2 regions of the Sunxiuqinia sp. sy24 genome follow, and region 2 is predicted to be linked to the other one. Evidence: riboswitches for the same ligand, from Rfam matches in the RefSeq annotation. Region 2 holds a riboswitch; the other holds the start of a gene.
The links. Region 2 has a riboswitch for cobalamin ahead of ACUNWA_RS12450 (TonB-dependent receptor). Riboswitches for the same ligand answer to the same signal wherever they lie in the genome.

Region 1: linked by a shared signal. The riboswitch ahead of ACUNWA_RS11290 (sirohydrochlorin chelatase) and the one ahead of ACUNWA_RS12450 (TonB-dependent receptor) in region 2 are both predicted to bind cobalamin.

The regions. Positions count from the first base shown of each region.
Region 1 is NZ_JBQYLH010000011.1:138,949-146,450, reverse strand. It holds gene ACUNWA_RS11315 (cobyrinate a,c-diamide synthase) at 1-1,021, opposite strand, end outside; gene ACUNWA_RS11310 (energy-coupling factor ABC transporter ATP-binding protein) at 1,006-1,848, opposite strand; gene ACUNWA_RS11305 (energy-coupling factor transporter transmembrane component T family protein) at 1,838-2,608, opposite strand; gene ACUNWA_RS11300 (energy-coupling factor ABC transporter substrate-binding protein) at 2,608-2,883, opposite strand; gene ACUNWA_RS11295 (energy-coupling factor ABC transporter permease) at 2,852-3,604, opposite strand; gene ACUNWA_RS11290 (sirohydrochlorin chelatase) at 3,604-3,972, opposite strand; cobalamin riboswitch at 4,111-4,323, opposite strand; gene ACUNWA_RS11285 (hypothetical protein) at 5,364-5,666, shown strand; gene ACUNWA_RS11280 (type I restriction endonuclease subunit R) at 5,848-7,502, opposite strand, start outside.
Region 2 is NZ_JBQYLH010000013.1:91,066-98,567, forward strand. It holds gene cobC (alpha-ribazole phosphatase) at 1-278, opposite strand, end outside; gene ACUNWA_RS12430 (adenosylcobinamide-GDP ribazoletransferase) at 290-1,042, opposite strand; gene cobT (nicotinate-nucleotide--dimethylbenzimidazole phosphoribosyltransferase) at 1,163-2,173, opposite strand; gene cobU (bifunctional adenosylcobinamide kinase/adenosylcobinamide-phosphate guanylyltransferase) at 2,251-2,769, opposite strand; gene ACUNWA_RS12445 (hypothetical protein) at 2,912-3,991, opposite strand; gene ACUNWA_RS12450 (TonB-dependent receptor) at 4,003-5,946, opposite strand; cobalamin riboswitch at 6,034-6,231, opposite strand; gene ACUNWA_RS12455 (hypothetical protein) at 6,337-7,502, opposite strand, start outside.

The DNA.
Region 1 (7,502 bases), on a different contig from region 2:
GCGAAATGATGCTGTCTGTCAGATACATTAATCCGCCGCACTCTGCATAAACACTCAGGCCCGATTCGATTTTTTGCTTGATTTCCTGCATCAAAGCTCTGTTCTGCTGTAGTTCTGCGGAGAATACTTCAGGATAACCCCCACCGAGGTATAAGCAGTTGCAGGCGGAAGGAAGACAAGAGTCGTACAATGGGCTGAAATAATACAATGTGGCTCCCAGCGTTTCCAATAACTCCAAATTATCCTGATAATAAAAGCTGAATGCTTTATCGTGGGCCACTCCAATGTGCAGGTCGGATAAATCCAGATCCGGAAGATCAATTGCAACAGGTGAAGGTTGCCCGATTTCGGTAACTTTTAACAATGTTGAAATATCGATGGTTTCTTCCATTGTTTGCCGAAGAAGATTTACTTTACGGGGAAGCGTATCAACCTCATTGGCCTGTATCAAACCCAAATGACGACTTTCCAGCCCGATTTCTTTTCGGGTAGGCAGGTAGCCAATGCAGGCAATGCCTGTTTCCTCTTCGATAAGTGTTTGGAGAAATTCAAACCGTGCTTTGGATGACACGTGATTCAAGATCACGCCTCGCACATAGGACGGATTTTTTAGTTCGGCAAATCCTTTAATGATTGCGATGACCGATTGGTAAAGTCCTTTACAGTTGACCACAAGAACGACAGGCAATTTCAGTTTTTGCGCCATTTGCCAGGTTGAACCTGAGCCCTCTTTTCCCAACCCATCGTACATGCCCATGACACCTTCAACCACAGCAATATCGCTGTCAGCAGTGTGCGTGTGGAACAGGTGTTGCAAGCAATTATCATTCAATAAAAAGCTATCGAGGTTGTACGATGGCACTCCGGTTACGCGTCGGTGAAAGGCCGGATCGATATAGTCGGGACCGGTTTTAAAAGGTGCAACCTGCACTCCTTTTGATTGCAGTAAAGCCATCAGTCCAATGGTGACTGTTGTCTTTCCGCATCCACTGTTTGTGCCAGCTATTATAAATCCGTGCATAATTTTTTTGTTAGTCTGTTTACTAATTCGGCTTCATTTTCAGGAAGCTCTTTGGCTTTCATATCTGGTTGATGCATTCGGGCTAGCTTGACCAATAAGGGTTGTTCCAATCCTGCTTCCGCCAATGTTTCAGCATCGCTAAACACCTGTTTGGGTGATCCTATACTGAGTACCGCACCTTCTTTCAGCAGAATTACCAGGTCGGCCCAAACGTAGGCCTGATTCACGTCGTGCGTTGAGATGAGCAGTGTTTTCCCTTTTTTATTTTGGGCATCGAGTAATTCAAAGGTGGCACGAGAACTTTGCGGATCTAGATTTGAGGCTGGCTCGTCACAAATAATCAATTCTGGCTCCATGGCTAAAACTGATGCCAGGCATATCCGTTTCTTTTGGCCAGAGCTTAACTGATGGGGCGAATGATGTTTCAATTCCAGTAGATCGAAATGGTCGAGGTACTTTTCAACTTGTTCCCGAATCCATTTTTTATCTGAAAACAGATTGCTAAGACCGAAAGCTACTTCCTCGTAAACCGATGGAGCCACCAACTGGTTATCGCTTTCCTGAAATACAATGCCCACCTTTTGCCGCAACTCCTGCAAAGCTTTCCGGTTGTAGCGGTATTGTTTTCCCCGATAGTGGAGTTCACCATTCGTGGGTTTGTAAATTCCATTCAACAAAAGCAGAAGCGTTGATTTTCCGGCGCCATTGGCACCCATCAACGCAATTTTTTTGCCTTCAGGAAGTGCAAGATCAACTTCGGCTATTGCTTGTTTACCAGAGGGGTAGCGATAGCTTGCTACTTTTAATTCAATCAGACTACCAACCATAATTGCCGCAAATTAGAAGCAGAAAGACCAACATCGATGCCAGACCAACTGGTATTAGTAACTGAGAGATCGCAAAAGGTCTTTCTTCTTGCAAGAAACAATAGTTTTCTCCGGCACAACGCGCCTGCATGGCCGTTTCGAGCTGCCTGGCGTTTTTCATAGATTGATGAAATACCGCTGCCATTAAGCCGGCAAAAAGTGGAATGCGCTTCATCTTTTGGGAATATCCCAGGCGGCATTTTTGAGCCCGATGCATTTCAACACCGGTGTTCCGTAGGTTTTCAATAAACTTAAAAGTGATGACGAATAAATCGATCAGCAAGGCGGGAATCCTAAACTTTCGCATTAGCTCTGCAAGCTCAGATATAGTGTTGGTTAGAACCATAAAATACATGATGCTGATTAGCGCTAAACTTCTACTTACCAGTAAGGATGACAGTTGTATTCCGTGAGATGAAAAGCCAATCGACAGCTTGCCAAAAGAGACGAATGCTTTAGTTGACGGAATCTCCAGGGCAATCGCCATACTTCCGACCAGAATAAAGACGATCGGAATCCGATACAGACGAGCCAAATTTGATAAGCGAATCCGACTGACATACAGCAGGCACAGGTTAACCATCAGGAACATCGTAAAATTAAAGTAAAATGAGTCCGAAACCAATGTTAAAACCATAGCCGGAGCCCAGTATAAGGCCCGAATCGTTGGCGACAGCTCGCTCAAACGATGATCGTGTTTATAGATTTCAGTAATCCACATTAAACTTTCTTTTTGCTTTGCTTCCAAATGAAATAACTAATTACACTGAGGCCAATTATTGCCTGAAGTGCAAACAGTACAGGCTCGGCCCAGGGCTGATCAAACTCAAGTAAATGATTGGCCCAGGGCTGGTACTTTGGCGCTATTTGCTCAATTAGCTCAACGGACTGATCGTCAGTTCCCGTAAAACCGGGGAACAGCTCGGTGGCAAAAAACTGGATCAGCAATACCAGCAGACAGCCGCTAAGCAGATATATGATTGTTTTTCGTTTCATAAAGATTCGGATTGAGTTGTTCAATTTCTGCTTTACTTGTTCGCTGTATGTAACGAAATGCCAAAACAGTAAAAATGGCTTCAATAAAGGCCAGGGGGAGCTGCGTTACTGCAAAAATGGATAGAAACCTAATTAGGTTGCTACCAAAAGTTGCGGTAGAATCAGCAAAGGCTGCAGCCAGTTGGGCTGAGGTGCAACTATAAATAACCAGGTTCGAAACGAATGAAGCTCCGCCAACAGCCAGCCATTGCGGTGCTTTTACTCCTTTCAGAAAACGATAAGCCCAAACAGCCGAAAAAGCGCCGCAAACCGCCATTGAGAAACCATTGGCCCCTAATGTTGTTAAACCACCATGGGCAAGCAGAAGTGCCTGAAACAGCAGCACGATCAATCCGATTACCGACATACTCGATGCACCAAATAACAATGCTCCCAGAGCAATACCTGTTAAGTGAGAACTGCTTCCGGCGATGGACGGCAACTTCAATGAGCTTAATATGAATACATAAGCGCCTACTGCCGCAAAAAGCAATTTGGCATTCGGATGAGCTTCAATCGTCGTCTTTAGCCGGGAGAAGCCGGCAACTAAAACAGCCAGGTAAACGATCCACCAACCCATGCACCACGAAACCGGTAAAAATCCCTCGGCAATATGCATGCTGTTAGCAACACCCGGAAACAAAAGGCTGATCCCCAGATAGGCAAGCTTTTTCTTTGTCATTAGGCAATCTCCTGCACTTTTCGGTACATGATTTCAGCCATCAATGGTTCGCGGCCAATTGGTTTGCCAAAATGAAAATCTAAATGGGGGTATTTTTCTTTCAGTTGTGCCAGAATTTCCGGAATATCTTCTTTGATATGATTTCCGTTGAACAGAAAGTAGGGTATAACAAGTACTTTATTGATATCTGAATGAGCAATTTCGCCAACAACTTCTTCCAGCGAAGGTGATGCTAGCTCCATGTGAGCTCCGTATACAGTTCGCTCATTCAATTTCTCTTTCAGCAATTTTACAATGAAATTGAAATCTTCAACTGCCTGATTTGATTTACTACCATGGCCAACAATAATAACCGCTTGCTTTTGCATTTTTCTGTTTATTAAAATTATTAAACTCATCAAACGCAATGCCCGGAAAATAGCTACGAAAACTGTTTCGAAACCAGAAAAAGAAAGTTTGTAAATGAATGCCAAAAGTTGGTGTCCATTCGCCTTTATTCCCGAAAGCATTGTAATTCACAATTGGCAGGTCTTCTGGCTCGTCCTTTTTTGAGGCCTTCCCGTTTGGAAAACCAAACAGTGGCAAAAGTGTTCTCAAAAACTGATTATGGACTTACAGCTGCGGGTACAGCTCCGGAATTTTCTGTTGCAGAAGCACCGGATTCCCATATTAAGGTTTCTCCTGATAAAGAGAAATCCACCAACTGGTAGCAAAAATAGATAAAAATCGATTTACAACAGTATGCCAATGGTGGAAATTTATTGTTCAAAAAAAGATCTGAATAGCTGATTTTTTCTTATCTATCTGAGGAATAGAGACTATTTGAGTGAACAGCCTGACAATTTAGATTCGTTTTCTATTTCAATCTACTTTAGAAGAATGTACCGTAAAAAAAAGATGTTTTCACGGCTTCACATTCTTCACATTTTTCACAAAGCCGGGATTAACTCTCGGTCTGTTTTGGTAGCGGTATTTCCCGAATGCGGTTTAAATGGTTTAGTGCCATGTAGTTTAAAACTTCGGTTAGTTCGGAAATTGGAATTTTGGTAACTTTTGAAGCTTCGGCAATTCCGAAAGCGGCCTTTTGCATTGCTTTTATTTACTGCATGGCTAAAACTTGTTCCTCTGTTAAAGGGATCTTTTTTGTTTCCATTGTCCTAAAATTTAAAAAGGTTGATTAATATTCGATAAGAAAGCAACATTCTGACCGGTTCTCGGCTGTCGGCCTGTTTCAATGCCAAGGGCCATGCCTATCTTTATGAAACTCAAGATCGAGCTAAAGTAGGGGGTGGGACTTCGAAAGCAATTTTCTCTAGTTGATGATTACCCGAAGTCGACCTACTAGGTGTTACCATGCATCTTTTTACAGACAAATTATCTTCCTTCTGATTATTGAGGCCATTGAAGAGGGCTATATAAAGCAACTGAAAATACTTATCTATTTGGGATTTTTCCGTATCTTTTTTCTATTAAATCAAATAGTTATGAGTAAGATGATCAAGCTAATAAGGTATTTGTCTGTTTTGTTGGCTGTATTCTTGTTTTTTGACATGCTGGCAATCTTGTATTATCATGGTTGGTTCGACACAATAGAATTCATCGGAATCTTTGTTGCGCTATGTGTAATTTTTAGTTCATACAAACTAGCTTCTCTCCACCTTGATCTTAAGATTTATAAGCTGAAAAGTAAAATCAGATCGGTTAAATTAAAAGCTGAGTTGAATAAAATAAATGCAAGCATTTCTAAATCCAATAGGCCATGAAAATATTACACTTAGTAACGACAATTATTTCGATGATCGGCATTATTGTTTGGTATATCATTTATTCTAAATTTTTCTTTGAAATGCCGATTGGTTGGCCACTCGGAAAAATATTAAACTATTGGGCTGCTTTTATCTTCCCGTTTATATTGTTTTTCAATTATTCTTGGGGGCTGCTTTTTCCAAACGATGCGAAAATCCATCGCCTTGAAAAAGAGATTAAAATAGCGGAACTCGAAAAGGAACTGGCGGAACTTAATACAAAAGCAACTCAAGAGAGTTTAGCTCAGTCAACTTAAATCAATGATTTTCCCCTGTAAATTGGGAATAGAATGCTTATGAGCGTGTTGAACAGGGTAGAGTACCTTCTATTATCCCTGTTTCGACAAGATAGGGTATAAGCAGCATTTCTAAGATGCTGCTATTTTTGTACCAAGGTGATTCACGTCTTTGAATCTTCTTTTATTCAAAAAAACAGAATTACTTCCTTACCCGATTATAAACATCCTTACCAACATGCTGAGCCGCTACTTTCATCATATCATCGTCATTCATTAACCTGGTGAAGATTTCTTCGTTACCTTCCATTCGGTCAATGAATAGCCCTTCTAACATCTTACCGAAAAACTGCATAAAGTTTTCATAGGTGTTTACTTCGGCTGCTTCCTTAATTTTAAAATCTTCCAAAGCAGTTTCAATTACCTGGTCGAAAAACAATTGGTCAGCTAAGGTAAATTCAGTTCCGAAGCGTTCATTGAGCTTGTTTACTAAAGTTGATAACTGCACATGCTCATCCTGCCCTTTACCTGTTCCAACTTCATCAGGACCATAAACGGGCTCTGCTTCACCTGCCTCAAGATTAATACTTCCTTCACTTATCTTCTGTAGTCGATAATATTTCAGAACAACTTCATCTTCAAGTTCATATTTGCCGGTCTGCCGTTTGGGTAATTTTGAATGCAAAAATTTCAAGTAAGTATAGAGTTTCTCCAAGTCGGAATCCTGATACGGAATTATCTGTGATAGAAAACCATATAGATGTCTAAAGCTTATTAATTTCCCTTTAAACTCTTCCTGTTCCTCTTCATACAAGCCTTTAAAACGCTCTACAGCTAAATCTAAGACACTATTTATTTTTTTATGGTCTCCTGGTGTTGGCTCCTGACGATTTTTGTACCATACATTGCAAAATGCCGTGATTTCGTCATCTGTATATATCTGATATTCTTGCAACGCATGTTGTAAGCGGTATAATGTATGAGGATCGGCATCATCTCCTTTTTCGGTAACAGTATAATACTGTTTGAATGAATTAAAAATCTCCTCGCGCTCGTTCACAAAGTCTAACACAAAGGTACTTTCTTTACCTGGGGCAATGCGGTTTAATCGAGATAAGGTTTGAACGGCCTGGATACCCGATAATCGTTTATCGACATACATAGTATGCAATAAGGGTTGATCAAAACCAGTTTGATACTTTTCGGCGACTAACAAGACCTGGTACTCATCGGTATCAAATTTTTCGGGCAATTCGGATTCTTTAATCCCATTATTCATACTTGTTTCAGTGTAGGATATATCTGAATTATCCGGGTCAGCTACTGAACCTGAAAAAGCGACTAATGATTTTATGCCGGTATACCTTTTTTCGTTTAAAGGCAGATGCTTTTCTTTTTCCTGATGCTCTTTAATGTATTCATCGAAAGCTAGCTTATACTTTACGGCCTGTAAACGCGACTTCGTAACAACCATTGCTTTCGCTCTTCCCCCTAATAAATGCTTCGTTGAGTTGATAAAGTGCTCCACAATGATTTCTACTTTTTGCGAGATGTTATGCGGATGCAAATCAATAAAACGGGTTAAGGCCAGAGCTGCTTTCTTTTTAGGTACTTCCGGGTCGTTTTTGATATTCTTTAAAAGCCCTGTGTATCTTTTATAGGTCGTGTAATTCTCCAATACATCCATAATGAAGCCTTCCTGAATGGCTTGCTTCATGCTGTAATCATGGAAAGGTGCTTTTCCGTTTTTACCTGGTTCATTAAAAACAGCAAGCGTTTTAAATTTTGGTGTAGCAGTAAAGGCAAAGTAACTGATGTTCTTTTGCTGCGGGCGCTTTAACATCTCTCTCAATAAGG
Region 2 (7,502 bases):
CTGATCGTATCCCAATCCTGCATCTCCCACATTCCAAAATTCAACTCCACTAAGCGCTTATCGAAACGAATGTCTTCTGTTGGAAAAAGATCCATCGCCAGTGTTTGGCATCGGGTTAGCGGACTGCAATAAACAGCATCAAATGCCTGCCCTGCAAGGGTTGTTTTCACATGCTCCAATTCTTCAGAATACGAGTTTGCCAGAGGCACATCGGTTTGTCCATAGCAAATTCCCGGAGGAACAGCTACACGGGTATGTCGAATTGCAATGAGTTTCATCTAAACAAAAATCATAATACAGCCAGCAAACACAAATAAAACACCACTTCAATCAACTGCTGTAAGGCCCCCAAACAATCGCCCGTGTACCCACCAACCTTCCGTTCGATGTATTTTTTGAATACGAAAGTAACTAACAGTGAAATCGGTATAGCAGCTGCCATCAACTGCCATGGCAGCAAGCCCATCGGCAACAGGGCAAACGCCACCGCAATCACAAAATCAGAGTTCTGACCACGCTTGCCGATGGGCTTGGTTTTGCTGAGTTCATCTTCGCGAGAGTACCAACTGGTAAAAATAATGATTACGGGCATCAGCCGGCTAAAAGCATGACCAGCAAGCAAAGCCAGCAGAATCATTTGGGCTGGCAGACTTTGCAAAGCCAGAAACCTGGTTCCCAACATACCGATCAAACCAACGGTTCCATAGGTTCCGATACGGCTGTCTTTCATGATGGTGAAAATCTTTTCACGCGTGTAACCGCCTCCAAAACCATCGCAAAAATCGGCAAAGCCATCTTCATGAAAAGCGCCAGTTGCAAAAATAGTCGCCAGCATACTCAGAAAAACGGCCACTTCCAAGGGTAGCAAGAAACTCAATCCATAAAACACGGCTGCCCCAATTCCACCTACAATCCATCCTATCAAGGGCAGATAGCGGGTAGAACGGTTTAAGCGTTCATTGGAAAACCCCAGCGACCGAGATACAGGAATGCGGGTATAAAACATGACTGCTGTTAAAAACAGATTGATTTGCTCTTTCATTCTTTAAAACACTGGATATTAGACTTTAGATTTTCAGACACGTTCGAGTTTCGCAAGAAAAGCCCCAAAGTTCAAATTTCAACCTCAGCTCTGCGCCTCCCAACTCTATCTGTTCTCCTACTAGGCTTTATTCGAAACCCCGGCATCTTCAAAGCTAGCCATTTCATTTAAAAAAGTAGCTGCCGCCTGAATGACCGGATAGGCAACTGCTGCTCCGGAACCTTCTCCCAAGCGCATGCCCAGGCTCAACACCGGTTTAGCTTGCAGGAAATCGAGCACCAACAGGTGTCCTTGTTCTTCGGAGGCATGACAAAAAATACAGTTTTCGCGAACCGACTCATCAAACTGAATGGCCGCTAAGGTAGCGGAAGTTGCAATAAATCCATCAATCAGGATGACCATACCAAGCTTGCGGGCTTCCTGAATGGCTCCCACCATCATGGCAATTTCCAGTCCGCCAAAAGTGGCCAGAGTTTCCAGGGCCGATTGAGGATTATACTTTTCAGAAACTGCCTTCAAAATGGCTACTTTATGGTCCAGTTTATCGCCCGTCATTCCTGCCCCTTTGCCGATGCACTGCTCAATGGGAAGTTTCATAAAACGATGCATCAACAGCGACGAGGGCGAAGTATTGCCAATGCCCATTTCGCCAAATCCGATGGTATTGCATCCCGCTTCAGCCTCCTCCTTTACAAATTGAGCGCCGCGCTGCATAGCCAGCTTACATTCTTCCAGGCTCATGGCAGGTTCGTTCATCATGTTCCTGGATCCGCGAGCTATTTTAGCATTCGTAATCGGAAGTTCTGCAGGAAAATCATAATCCACCCCAGCATCAATCACCTTCAAATCAATGCCATTTTGCTTGCAAAAAACATTGATGGCTGCTCCGCCTCCGCAAAAGTTCATCACCATTTGCCAGGTCACTTCCTTCGGATAAGGGCTCACGCCTTCATCGGCCAGTCCGTGGTCGGCAGCAAACACAAGCAAGCTCGGTTTTTCCAGTTTGGGTGAAAGGGTGTTCAGAATCAACCCCAGCTGTAAAGCAATGCTTTCCAACTGTCCTAAAGCACCATATGGTTTGGTTTTCAGGTCAATTTTATGTTGTAATTGGTCTTTTAAATTTAAGGTCATTTGTTGCTAAAATTATTGGTTTTCATTCAGTAAACATTCATCTATTCGTCTCCAGTCAATCGTTCACACAAAGCGCCTTATGCGCCTTCCTTTATTTTGACTGGAATGCCGGAAACCATCAGATAAACCGTGCCGGCTTGTTGGGCAATAAACTGGTTTATCCAGCCTTGCAGGTCGGCAAACTTACGCGCCATTTCATTTTCAGGATGAACCCCCATGCCCAGCTCGTTGCTCACTACCAGCAGGTTCATATCTTGCTTGACAAACTTGGTCCATTCCGCTTTAGCCGCTTCCATGGCCACTTCAAGCTGATAATCATTGTCGTGGAAGAAATTGGTCAGCCACAAGGTGATACAATCCAATAAAACTGTTTTCCCCGTCAAGTCATACCTTGACAAGAGCTTTTCTTCCTCCAGTGTCTGCCAGCGGTCATCACGGTCGTTTTGGTGCCGCTTCACCCGCTGGGCAAAATCTTCGTCCCAAATGCGGGCTGTTGCCAGATAAATCGGTGAGCCGGATTGCGACTCGGCCAACTGCTGAGCAAAACTGCTTTTTCCCGACCGGGCACCTCCTGTAATAAATGTGATTGTTGCCATAGCTTATTCAATTTGCGGAATTTAAACGTTCCATCTGCCTGTTTGGCAAGATGAATAAAAACAAAACAAGAGGCAGACTGCTATTCCAGTCCCCTCCTGCTCAAATACAACTACCTGATTTTCTTAACAAGTTGCATCTATTCTAATCTAAAAAAAGCGCCATAGCCGGAGATGCACCCACATCTTTGGTATCCGTTAATTCTCCATCTTCCGAGTAAATCATCATGGTTCCGTTTACCGAACTACCATTATCAATTAAAACATAAATATCACCGTTTTCTGGATTAACAGAAATACCTTTAATCCCGGTAACTCCATTAACCAAAGTTTCCTCTTCAAATGCTTTTGTCGATGTATTAAACACATGAACACCTCCAACCACTGGATAACCAGATGCACCAATCGCATACAATTTGGTTTTATCTTTGTTAAATGCCATTACGCTAGCATAAGATGACGTCATGGTCAACGGGTGAATAGAGACTTCATCTGTTTTAGTATTAATGTAGCCAAGGCCAGCTCCTTCACTCGGATTACTCCAGGTTCCAACAAGAGAAACGTACAGGTTATCCGAATCATCCTTTACTAAATAAGAACAAACAGCCGTGGTTTCGATATACGAAATTGCTTCTGATTTCAAATCAACTACTGCTACAGCATTCTTGTAGTTTAAGGCTGCGTACAATTTACCATTCGCAACTTCAAGACCTTCGGGACCGCCTGGCAAAGCAATCTTTTTTTCTACTTCACCGGTAACTAAATTATACTTGGCGATATAGGATACTGAATTATCATTCCACACTTCACCTCCCCAGCATGCAATGTATAGGTAATTGCCGGAAGCAACGCAGTTACGAGGTTTTACAATATCGGTGGTAATTGTATCCTGCCCAACAAAAAGAGGATCATAAACAAGTACGCGATCCGGTTCGTTAGCCATTACATAAACACGATCGTCATGTTGGTAAACCCACTGAGGAGCAGAAACCATGATCGCACCATTATTTTGTTGTTGATCGTAAAAGGGTGTCAGTTTATCGGCCTCGTAATCATATTTGGTAATTGATGCAGCATCATTCGAAAAGCCGCCATAGTTCAAGATATAAGCACCTTTCACCAACTCATCCGGATACAGATCAATAATATCGTCATCATCCGAACAAGAAGAAACCAAGGCTAACAAGGCCAAGAAAAAGGGCAATAATTTTACAAATTTTTTCATAATAGATATATTTAATTGTTTTTATAGAATTTCAAATCTGTGGACAAACTCAATTGAAAATTGCGGCCAGGCATCGCATAGTTCAGCTGATTTTGATAGTCGGTATCCAAAACATTACGCACATTTAAGCGCAGAGCTATTGGCTGCTCCCGGATGGTAAGTTTCTTTGAGATTCCGCAATTCAACAAGGCATATGCATCCAATAGATTACCTTCTGGACTAGTGATGCTTCCACTATAGTCAACTTGCCGGTTTCCGGTAAATGATGCATCGGCAAACAAACCCCAATCGTTATATTTGATCTGCAAAAAGGTGTTTGCAATATGTTCGGGAGTATAGATTAGTCGCTTACCCACTAAATTACGAAGTCCATCTTCTTTAATTTCCGTTGGATTATAACTGTAATTTAAGCTATAATTGACTTCATAGCGGCCTAAAAACAAATCACTATTTGATGCGAATTCGACACCTTTGCTAATGACCCGAGAACGGTTTTCCGGCACCCAATCGCCATTTGTTCCGGTTGGACGCCATTCAATCCAATCATCAACATCCATATAAAAACCATTGAGCTTTACGTCAGTCTGGAAAATGTCGGAACAATACTGGTATTGGATTCCCATCTCATAGTTCATTCCTTTTTCCGGATTTAGATCGGGGTTGCCTTGCGTACCCCAGAAACGATCGTTAAAGGTTGGAACACGGTAGCTACGGGAAATATTACCATTCAGTTTAACAATCGAGAATTCATTGGTATAAAGTCGGTATTCGACACCAACCGAAGGAGTAAATGGGACGTCAAAATCAGTCACAAACTGTTGTCGCAAGTTCAATGTCAATTTCAATTTTCGCCAGGCCTTATAAAACGCCGAAGCATAAACATCTGCGCGTTGCTCATAATCAATCATATCTACGGAGTAGGAATATACGTCAGGCTCCACATACATATACTTTAACCCGGCTTTATAACCAAAATTTGTAGTGATATCCTGCTTGGCTTCCAGCTCAGCTACCAAACGCTCCGTACTTATTTCCTGCGTCGTATTTCCGCCGTCTACCTGTACATCGTGCACATAGCCTATACCGGCTTTATAATTAACGGCATGATTGCGATTCTCATATTCCGACCAAAAGCGGATGTGTTTATTTTCCAAGCCGGAAATAACGAGGTTATCTCCAATGGATGACGCCATTTCAGGCTGTTTTTCATGCCAGTCATCTGCTAACCAAACGGATGTTTTAAGCCATTGTTGACAATCAAAACGGTAGTTTAGCTCCTGGAGCAGCCCCATATTTTCAATTCGGGCTCCCCGCTGAGTATACTCTTTTCCATCCTGAGGATAGCGAAATTTGAAATTATTCTCCCTGGAAAAATAATACAGGCGGGTTACCGATTCAAGCTTACCATTCCCGACGTATACTTTGGTACCGTATAGTTGTTCTCCAAACGAAGCCAGTGATTCAGTTGCCTGAACACGAATACCATTGGTCCAATTATTTTTCAATCCCAGATATACAGCCCCGCCAATAGAACCAGAGCCGTTGACCGCTGATGAAGAGCCGTATTGCAAATCCGCACCATCAAACAAATACATGGGAACACTTGCGAAATTAGCCGATCCTAGTGTGAGGGAGTTAATATTGATTCCGCCAAAATTAATGGAGGTGTGGTCGGCCGAAGTACCACGAAAACGAATGTTTGCCAAACCACCTGCATCTGCTTTTAGGTAAAGCGGGGTAAACCGCCCCAATAGATCATTCAATGTACCTGTACGAGCAATGTCCAGCTGATCGTTTGAAATGGATTCCAACTTAGCACCGGCCTGGTACTTTTTCACGGTGGCATAGGTGTTTACCTCGCCCAACAAAATAGTGTCTGAAAGACTGTGTTCCTGAGCATAAAGCTCACAAACAGCTAGGACCAGAAGTCCTGATAATAAAATAAACCTTCTCATTTCTAATTTAGTAGAATGAGCTTAGGATAAGATTGTGAAAAATACGCGATTATTGTTCACTAGCTTTATTCCCGAAGCTTTTGTTAATATTCAAAATGGATTTTGGCAGGTCTTCTGGCTCACCTTGCTTTCTGACGCCTTCCCGTTCTGATGAAGAACAGTGGCATGGGGTTCAGAAAACTGTATTAAGGCTTACAGCTGCGGGTACAGCTCCGGATTCTAACCGGATTCCCTATTCATCCCGACTGCGAAACAGTCGTTGGAACCAAATCCGTGGCAAATGTAGGAATAATTTCTTTTCAGAGAAGTTTTTTTTCAACTCAACCAATTCAATTTCGCTAAAAGCCGAAACAAAAAAAGCAGGAACAACCAATAATAAAAGGCCAACTATTAATAGCTAAAATTTATTCTCAAGCCCAGTAAAACATGTTCGTCCTGAGTTGGACTTGCCGCATCAAGCCACTGGAGATGAGGGGAAAGATAAACCCATTGGTTAAATTGATTGCTAAGATAAAGCTCAGCCAGCCTTTCACGTTGGCCATCGCCAAAAAGTTTGGTATCGCCATACGCCAAGCCAACATTAAACTCCCGATTCAGAACCAATTGTTTGAAACCAATGCCGGCACTCCAGGCCCGCTCCACACCAAACCATTCAGCCAGCTTACGTTCATTCTTCGCATAGCGCCCAAATACGGTGAAGGTTCCGGCAATCAGCTCATCAGCCGAAAAACCTATGCCCTGGCTATTTCCGCCTGCCGGATGTTCATAGCCATAGATCCGAAAGTTGGCTTCCCATTTGGAGCCCGGGAAAAGCATAAAGCCAGTTTCTGCAATTTTAAAATGATGGCGCATCAAGTCATTGCCCGAATTGTCGAAACGATTTAATCCAACCTGAATATAGAACCGATTAAATAAGGAGGTTCGCAGCCGGAGCCCCGGAGAGTTCATCGGTGCCGGCAGTGCAATGCTATTCACAAAGGCTCCGCTTAAAAACTGGCTGGTTTCGTCGTTGGCATGCAGGTTATTATCAAAATAGTTCGTTACATCAATCTTCCCAACATTAACAGTCAGTAAGTCTTTTAGAGCCCGGAACTCAGCCCAGGCCTCCAATACCACCAAGTGATCAATTCCTTCTGAGCTTTGACTGGAACCGGCATCGGCATTCAAAACACTCCTGTTCGGAATAAGCTGATCCGGGCCATCACCACCAACGGCCTCCAGGTCGAAAAACAAAATGGTATGTGGCCCAAAGCTGGTAAAGGCAAAAATATCAAAGGAGCCCACTCCCTGATAATTGGCATCGGTCATTGGTTCTACCTGAACGCTGGCCGTAGCCACTCCATTGAACTGCAGTTTTCCATCGCGTTGGCTAAGAGCTTTAAGAAGCCCATCCACTTGCTTTCGTTTGGAGCGTTGAGCCTCAGGAATATCCGCTCCTTCCTGGGTTTCAAACAGTCCCAGAAATTGGTTGACTAGTGTTGTGTCGCGCTCTTCAGCTCTCGGCTCATGAACGGGCAAGGCCAGGGCTTCCTGGGTGAGTATCAAAAACAGCGCTA